2 regions of the Robertmurraya sp. FSL R5-0851 genome follow, and region 2 is predicted to be linked to the other one. Evidence: riboswitches for the same ligand, from Rfam matches in the RefSeq annotation. Region 2 holds a riboswitch; the other holds the start of a gene.
The links. A riboswitch is a leader RNA that binds a small molecule or an ion and turns the genes downstream of it on or off. The one in region 2 is predicted to bind S-adenosylmethionine.

Region 1: linked by a shared signal. The riboswitch ahead of MKX65_RS07090 (2,3-diketo-5-methylthiopentyl-1-phosphate enolase) and the one ahead of metE (5-methyltetrahydropteroyltriglutamate--homocysteine S-methyltransferase) in region 2 are both predicted to bind S-adenosylmethionine.

Annotation. Positions count from the first base shown of each region.
Region 1 covers NZ_JBBOOE010000001.1:1,360,590-1,365,016, reverse strand. The annotation lists gene MKX65_RS07095 (2-hydroxy-3-keto-5-methylthiopentenyl-1-phosphate phosphatase) at 1-354, opposite strand, end outside; gene MKX65_RS07090 (2,3-diketo-5-methylthiopentyl-1-phosphate enolase) at 351-1,583, opposite strand; SAM riboswitch class I at 1,670-1,776, opposite strand; gene MKX65_RS07085 (pyridoxal phosphate-dependent aminotransferase) at 1,860-3,032, opposite strand; gene MKX65_RS07080 (nitrilase-related carbon-nitrogen hydrolase) at 3,164-3,940, shown strand; SAM riboswitch class I at 4,009-4,167, shown strand; gene mtnK (S-methyl-5-thioribose kinase) at 4,240-4,427, shown strand, end outside.
Region 2 covers NZ_JBBOOE010000001.1:2,220,132-2,224,558, reverse strand. The annotation lists gene metE (5-methyltetrahydropteroyltriglutamate--homocysteine S-methyltransferase) at 1-2,059, opposite strand, end outside; cobalamin riboswitch at 2,212-2,407, opposite strand; SAM riboswitch class I at 2,488-2,598, opposite strand; gene MKX65_RS11260 (beta-xylosidase family glycoside hydrolase) at 3,213-3,677, shown strand; gene MKX65_RS11255 (FCD domain-containing protein) at 3,876-4,427, shown strand, end outside.

The sequences.
Region 1 (4,427 bases), 860 kb from region 2:
GACTCCTGAAAAAGGACCATAAGCTTGTAGAATAGGATAAACGAAGAAATCAATACCTCCACTAACAACATACAAAGGAATATTCTTCTCCTTCAAAAACTTCACAAAATCAGCAAATCCTTCACGTATTTTCACATTTTCAATTGCATACGTAATGATTTCTTCCTTTTTAGATGAAGGAAGCAACGAGAATAGCTTACCAACTCCTTCCCGAATGGAAATACGCTCTGACAAAATGTCGTCTTTTAGTGCTTCCCATTCAGGTGGAGCAAATCTTTTCATAATGGCAATAATGTTATCCTTCTCGGTGATTGTGCCATCGAAATCACAAAATACAGCTATCTTCTTGCTCATGATGGTTTTGCCACCTCAGTAACTCCCCACAGTTCAATCGCTTTTGCAAGTTCAGGATATTGCTGTGAATTTTCTCTCAATGGCAGACCTTTTTGACTTAAATCAATAGCTTGGCGGAAAGCTAGACCTCCACCTTTCGCACCAGCTGGATGACCATGTACACCACCACCAGCATTAATGACACTATCTAAGCCAAAATCTTGTAGTAAAAGTGGAACAAGTCCAGGATGAATACCAGCTGAAGGCACTGGGAAACTCTTATTCATAGATTCTGACTGATCTGTTAACGCTTTAGCAATTGATAATGCTGCATTCTTTTCCAAAGCCACAGAACCGTATGGAGACGGGAATAAAGACAAGTCAGCTCCAGCGTAACGCAACAATTTCCCAAGTAGTAGGGAATGAGAAATTCCGTACACATCAGATGAAGTGAGCGCTCCACTCACAGCTGGATGTGCCATAATCGGAAGATCGACATTCTCTTCTTCGCGTAATTCCTGAAGAACATCAAGTCCATACGCAAACACATTAAACAATAGTAAGTCCGCACCAAGTTCTTTTGCTTTTTTAGCTTTGTCAATTAATTGAGACGTACGTCCTGTCAAGTTCACAGCATACAAAGTACGATGTCCAGTTTCTTCATAGACCTGTTGTAGAACTTCTCTTCCTCCAGTAATTCTTTGTTCAAATGGAGTTAATGGGTTTTCAAACAATATTTCATCATCTTTTACAAAATCGACTCCACCCAATGCTTGTTCGCGCAATTGGCTGATGAGGAATGGAAGATCTCTACCAAGAATTCCTTTAAAAATACTCATTAATAACGGACGATCATATACACCCAGCTTGTCTCTTAGGCCATTGATACCAAACTTAGGACCTGGAAAAGCTGTTTTTAACTCTTCTGAAAAATCAAGATCTAATAGCTTAATCTTCCCGTCAAGTGAAAGCTTTCCAAACACTGTTGTTAAAATAGCTGGAAGATCTAGCGAAAAGTTATTTGAAGGATAAGCGATTTTTAACACCGCTACCGTTTCATTTGTATGTTCATCTATGTGTAATTTTTCTGCGGAAATAACTCTACCTTTATATTTTTTCAATTGCTCTTGCTCAAGCTTTTGTAATTGAGTCCATGAACCAACCGTTAAACCAAGCGCAATTTCCTCTGCTTTTTTCTCTGGGTTGTGTTTGGCGTCATGTACTAAGTACGTTGCGATGATCTCACTCATTTGCTTTCGTCCTTTCTCTCCGACACGGGTATACATAAAAAACCTCTTCTGGTCATCAGAAGAGGTTAGTATCGTAAACTAACATCTCCTTATCTATCAGCCTTTGCTGCAAGAATTAGCACCGTGCTTACAAAACTGTAAGTCGGTTGCCGGGCTTCGTCGGGCTCGTCCCTCCACCTGCTCTTGATAAGAAAACGAATGTTTTCATTATGGTATTATTGTTTATACTTTCAATTGATTTTGATTATTCCAGAATTTAATTCGACTGTCAATACATTAACTAAAAATTTGGAGCTTTGAAATTCTTTCAACCGCTTCTTGCAAACGAGCTTCCGAAGTTAGTAACCCCACTCGAACATAACCCTCTCCCCAGTTTCCAAATCCAATTCCAGGGGCAACTGCAATATGTGCTTTTTCTAGTAATAAATCTGAAAATTGCTCAGATGTATAACCATTAGGAACCTTCAGCCATGCAAAAAATGAACCCTCCGGTGCTTCGACATTCCAACCTAATTCTTGAAGTCCTCCGATAAACACGTTTCTTCTAGATTCGTACAATGCATTTAACTCACGTACACAACTTTGAGAATCTGTTAATGCTGCCACTGCCGCCTCTTGGACAGCTCCAAAAAGACTTACATATAAATGGTCTTGCAACAAATTAAGAGCTGAAATGACACTCTCATTGCCAACGGCAAAGCCTACTCTCCAACCAGCCATGTTATACGTCTTCGATAAAGTATATATTTCAATTCCCACGTCTTTTGCACCTTCTGTTTCAAGAAAACTAATCGGTTTATGACCATTAAAGCCTATCGCTCCGTATGCAAAATCATGTACAACACAAATCTCGTGTTCTTTAGCTAGTGCAACCGTATCTTCAAAAAATTCAGCGTTTGCTATTGCGCCTGTCGGGTTATTCGGATAATTTAAGAACATAAGCTTCGCTTTTTCAAGCTCGCTATCTGAAAGAGCCGTATAATCGGGAAGAAAATGATTTTCCTCTTTCAAGGGCATTGTAATCATTTCTGCTTGTGCAAGTGCTACCCCTGACCAATAGTCTGGATAGCCCGGATCCGGGACGAGAACATGTTCACCTGGGTTTAATAAACATTGTGGGATTTCAACAAGCCCAGCTTTTCCTCCGAAAAGAATGGCAACTTCTTTCTCAGGATTGATATCTACGTTATATTCTCTTTTATAAAAGGTCGCAGCAGCTTCTTTTAATGATGCAAAGCCTTGAAAAGGAGAGTATTTGTGATTATTCGGATTCTCTGCTGCCACTTGCAGGGCTTTTACGATATGTGTTGCTGTCGGTTGATCAGGGTTTCCCTGTCCCAGGTTTATCACATCATGGCCATCACTGATTTGCTTATTTACTTTAGCAACAAGTGAAGCAAAGAATTGTTTAGGTAAGCTTTTTAATAATTTTGATTGAGGATATATCATCTTTTTTCCACCTACTTTAAATATTCGGGTAATTGGCAATTTTTATATTGAAAAACTAGTCACAAATGTATATCGTAAATGACAACTTGTAAAGTATTTTTACTAATATTTTTTAGAAAAGGTGGTTTCTTATGAGAGTTTCATGTATTCAGATGGATATAAGCTTTGGGAATGTAGAAGAAAACTTTCAAAAAGCGGAAAGATTAATAGAGTTAGCAATGGCTGAAAAACCTGATTTAGTCATTCTTCCAGAGCTATGGACCACAGGCTATGATTTAACTCGCCTCGATGTTCTTGCTGACTTAGAAGCAAAAAAGAGCATTGAATTTTTGCAGAAATTAGCTAAAAAACATCATGTGCACATAGTTGGTGGATCTGTTGCTTCTCAAGAAAATAACGGTGTATACAACACCATGCTGGTCATTAGTAACGAAGGAGAACTTGTTTCCACATACAGTAAAGCGCATCTTTTTAAGCTAATGAATGAGCATGAACATCTTCAATCAGGCAGTACAAACGGGATATTTGCTCTAGACAAGTATTTATTTGCAGGATTCATATGCTATGATATTCGCTTTCCTGAATGGATTCGTGCTCATACGACAGAAGGAGCGGAAACCATCGTTGTTGTTGCTGAGTGGCCTCTCCCTCGATTGAACCATTGGAGATCTTTATTAATTGCTAGAGCGATTGAAAATCAATGCTTTGTCATAGCATGCAATCGTTCAGGCTCAGATCCCGACAATGTGTTTGCTGGGCATTCATTGATTATTAATCCTTGGGGAGAAGTAATTGCTGAGGGAGACGAACTTGAATCTATTGTAACTGGTCAAATCGATTTGGCAGAAGTAAAGAAAGTCCGCAACACGATTCCGATATTTTCAGACCGTCGGACAGACTTATATTAAAAACTGTTGACAACTTTAACACTATGCTGATATGATTCTGATCAGTGAATATTAACTGAAAATTACATCTCTTATCAAGAGTAGGCAGAGGGATTTGGCCCGATGAAGCCCAGCAACCGACCGTAATTCCATTGTGAAATGGGGCGCTATCAATTTAGCGCCGGATAAATCCGTAAGGCACGGTGCTAATTCCAACAGAAAGAAATTTCCTTTCTGGTAGATAAGAGGTTTGTTGACTAAAGCCTCAAACCTCTTTCTAGTAGAAAGAGGTTTTTTTATGCAATAGGAGGATAATCATTATGTCAACAGTAATACAAGAAACTTATCAACCATTAACAGAAGAAACAGCCATCTTATTAGCAAAAGAGAGAAATTTATTCTCCGAAAATAGTACTCTATCGTGTACAGAAATAGGAGATGGCAATTTAAATTTAGTTTTTCATATTAAAGATCAAGATGGAAAAGGCATCATCATAAAACAAGCTCT
Region 2 (4,427 bases):
TATGTTCTTCGAAGGCGTGAATCAATTCACCATGACTTCTAGATGTTTCGATTGAAATAACATCCGCATCAAGCGCTGTAATGGCATCGATGATATTTTTGAAATCTGAATAACACATATGTGTGTGAATTTGTGTTTCATTTTGTACGGATGTTGTGGCAAGTTTAAAAGCATAAACCGCAGCATCTAAGTAACTTTCCTTTTTCTCCTGTTTTAGTGGTAGCCCCTCACGAATGGCTGGTTCATCCACTTGAATCATACGGATTCCATTTTCCTCAAGAACTTCCACTTCTTTTCGAAGCGCCAGGGCAATTTGATTAGCAACCTCATAGCGTGAAATATCATCTCGTACAAACGACCAGTTTAAAATGGTAATAGGACCTGTCAACATTCCTTTTACAGGCTTGGTTGTTAACGACTGGGCATATACCGTTTCTTTGACAGTCATCGGTTCTTGAAAGGATACATCCCCATAAATAAGAGGTGGCTTGACACAACGGGAACCATATGACTGGACCCAGCCGAATTTGGTAAATTGAAAACCGGCCAATTTTTCACCAAAATATTCAACCATATCTGTCCGTTCAAATTCGCCATGCACGAACACATCTAGACCCAGTTCTTCCTGAATGTCAATCCATTTTTTCATTTCCGCTTTTATATATTCTTGATAATCCGCATCAGTTAACTCGCCTTTACGCCATTTTAAACGCTGTTTCCTCACTTCTTGTGTTTGTGGGAAGCTTCCAATTGTGGTCGTTGGAAGAAGGGGCAATTGAAAAGTCTCATCTTGAATCTGTTGACGAACCTCAGATGTTGTCTCCCGTTCAGCTCTAAACGTACGCAAGTTTTGAATGTCTTCTTGAACTTGTGTGTTGTTACGAGAGGCTGAATGATTTAGTGCTTGAATCGCTTTTTTACTTGCTGAAATTTCTTTCTGTATGGTTTCTTTCCCACCTTGTAAGCCTTTGGTCAGTAGAACAATCTCCTGTAATTTTTCATCAGCAAACGATAATGCCTCTTTTAACACTTCCTCAAGTGTTTCTTCATTCTTAACGGTTACAGGTACATGTAACAAGCTGGATGAAGGCTGTAGGATCAGACGGTCTTTTGAGACAACTTCCGCAATTTCTGAAAGAAGGGAATACTTATCATCTAGATTCGCACGCCATATGTTACGCCCATCAATGATTCCGGCAGCTAGCACTTTATCTTGTGGGAAGCCAAACTTTTTCAAAGCAGCGAGGTTTTGATTGTTATCATGTACAAAGTCAAGTCCAATTCCTTGAACAGGAAGGGAGATGACCTCTTCATAATGGTCAATGCTTTCAAAATAAGTTTGTAAAATCACCTTAATGTTCGGAGCTGCATCATTCAACTGTTTATAAACATCGTGAAATAGAGCCATGTCTTCTTCTGAAATCGTTGTAGCTAGGATTGGCTCATCGATTTGTACCCATTCGACACCTTCTTCTTGTAATTCAGTTAAAATAGTAGCGTAAAGTGGGACAAATTGATCAACTACTGTTTTTAAGTCATTGTCTTTATAGCCCTTTGATAGTTTTACAAAGGTAATGGGTCCTAAAATCACTGGTTTTCCGAGAATATCCAGTTTTTGTTTCGCCTCTTTATAAAATTGAAGGGGACGGTTCTCCACAAGGGAAGGGACTGCCTCGTAAAGTTCTGGAACAATATAGTGATAGTTTGTGTTAAACCATTTAGTCATTTCAGATGCAACCGCACCTTTCGTACCTCGTGCGATATCAAAATATGTTTCAAGTGATACTTTACCTCCCGTGTATTCATATCGTTTCGGTACAAGACCGAACATGGTAGCTGTATCGAGAACATGATCATACAAACTGAAGTCACCAACAGGGATGAAGTCAATTCCTTGTTCCTTTTGTTTCTGAAGAGAGGAAAGGCGGATTTCCTCCATCTGTTGTAAGAATGTCTCTTTTTCTAGTTTGCCTGTCCAAAACTGTTCGAGCGTTTTTTTCCATTCTCGGTTTTCACCAATTCTTGGATAACCTAAATTTGAGCTTTTTACCATCGTTATTTTACACTCCTTGTTTGATTGTATTTTCGTCTTCAACAAAAAATCTCCCTTTTCAATGAGAAAAGAGAGATTCATACGCATAGTTAACTAGAGTTGAGACAGTCTGGTTTTCTCAACACGTATTCCTCACTCCTCTCTATACATCCGTAGAGTACAAGTGCATACAACAGACAGGTCTCCTGACTCTGGTTCACAGCTTCTTATCCCTTCCCATTTCATAAATATGAAACAGTGGTTCATTGATAAGTCGCTCCCCATTACAGTGGCGGGACCGTGCCGGATTTTCACCGGGCTTCCCTTTTAAGCTAAGTACATGACATACAAAGCATCTGTTGCATTTTGTATTAAGTTTTAATAGAAAAATATAAATATGGCTTATCTTATAAACAAAAGACCTCTCTATTAAAAAATAGAGAGGTCCTTATCCTCTCTTATTTATCAAAGCTATATGCTTTGCAGGAATTAGCACCTTTTTAACAAATCTGTTAAATGGTTGCCGGGCTTCATAGGGCCTGTCCCTCCACCTCTCTGAATAAGAGTATATTGTATATTGATATTTACATGTTTGAATTTGTTAATCATATTAGCATGTTAAATTCAGGTTGTCAAAAAGAATTTTGAAAATTCTTTGAAACAGATCCGTTTATCCAAGTAAATAGAACATCTCTCAAACTACTAAAGATGTTATCCTTCATGTCCATTTCTGCACCATAAAAAACTCTCCTTATCTTAAGATAACGTGTTTATTTTTGAGGTGTAAAACTGTAAAAGGAAGTACATACACAAAGTTAAAAAGGATTGGAGATGCAAATATGTCTATTTCCTTTATTATTAAAGCACCCGAAAGTGATACAAGTTCATAAGCACTAACTGAGTTTGATAAATAAGCGGAAAAATTTCTCTTAATCTTGAAATTGTACTGAAAATAGCTAAAATAGCCGGAGAGAATCCGACTATTGACTCGAAAATCCAGAAAATGGGTAACTTTGCTTTGCTTAATCGGTTAAACTCCGCTTATATACCCCGAACCAAGCTCTATTCGGGAGCTTAACCGAAAAATTTCCGCTTATACGATTGATTTGGGAAGGAACGGGCGGTGCTCATCCTGAAGGACCTTACCTTTACAATATTAACAGAACCTACTATTTAACGATTGCTGAAGGAGGAACAGAATACTTTTGTTGGCAAAAGACAACAGCACTTTGATTGTAACATCTCCACACTTTTTGAGTTTTCACCAACCGAGGAAGGGGAAGAGGCTGGACTGACCGTCTTCATGAATGAGCGATTTCATTATGAGATCGCGGTGGGAATCCGTAATGGGGTGAAAAAGGTCTTTGTCAGACGTAGGATTGGTTCCCTTTGGAAAGTAGAGTCGGAGAATGAGTATGAACAAGATTCTATTATTCTGTCGGTTCAGGCAGATGCCAAAAACTTTACATTCACTTATCAATCACGGGGTAGGGAGTCGATTACCATAGGTACTGGAGAATGCTGTCTTATATCAACGGAAGTAACAGGTGGATTTACAGGGGTTTTCTTAGGACTTTATGCCACAGGAAATGGATGTGCTTCTAAAAACCCTGCGTATTTTGATTGGTTTGAGTATCGGTTGTAATAGTTCATGGAGCACCATTTCTTAGGGTGCTCTTTTTGGACTTTGGTTTTTTTATTTGTGTAATGGTAAATATGATGTTAAGTGACCTTACATGAATAATGAATTTTGTTAATTGTTAGATTAATATTTTGTACAACAAGTATTTCTGTATGGTCGACAGTCGACAAGAGAGAAATGTATCTCAGGGGAGGTGTAAGAATGAACAATGAGTTATTCAATAATAACGCATTATCAAACTTGATTAAAGAAACAATTATGAGAGATATTCTTTTAGGAAAATTGCTTCCAGGTGAAAAATTGGTAGAAGCCCAATATGCTGAAGCATTTGGTACCAGCAGGGCACCAGTTCGTGAAGCGTTCTATTTGTTAACGGTTGAAGGAATTGTAAAAAGAATTCCTAGGAAAGGAACCGTAGTACGGGGGTTTTCTTCTGAGGAAACAAAGGATTTGATCGAGATTAGATGTTTCCTAGAAAATATGGCTCTTGAAAAATTAAGGAATAAAAATAATGAAAACTATCTCCAAACTATGGAGGATATTATCAATAAAACAAAGGAAATTAATAAACAAAGTTATGAGTATGCGGAACTAAATTACCAATTTCATCAGCAATTGATATTAGCAAGTGAAAGTGAAGTAATTAAATCGAATTACGATCGTTTAGGGAATATCTTGTTATCTATTCAAAATGTAGCATTTATGAAAGAGGAAGATGTTAGAAAATCGATTAGTGAACATGAACAATTAGTT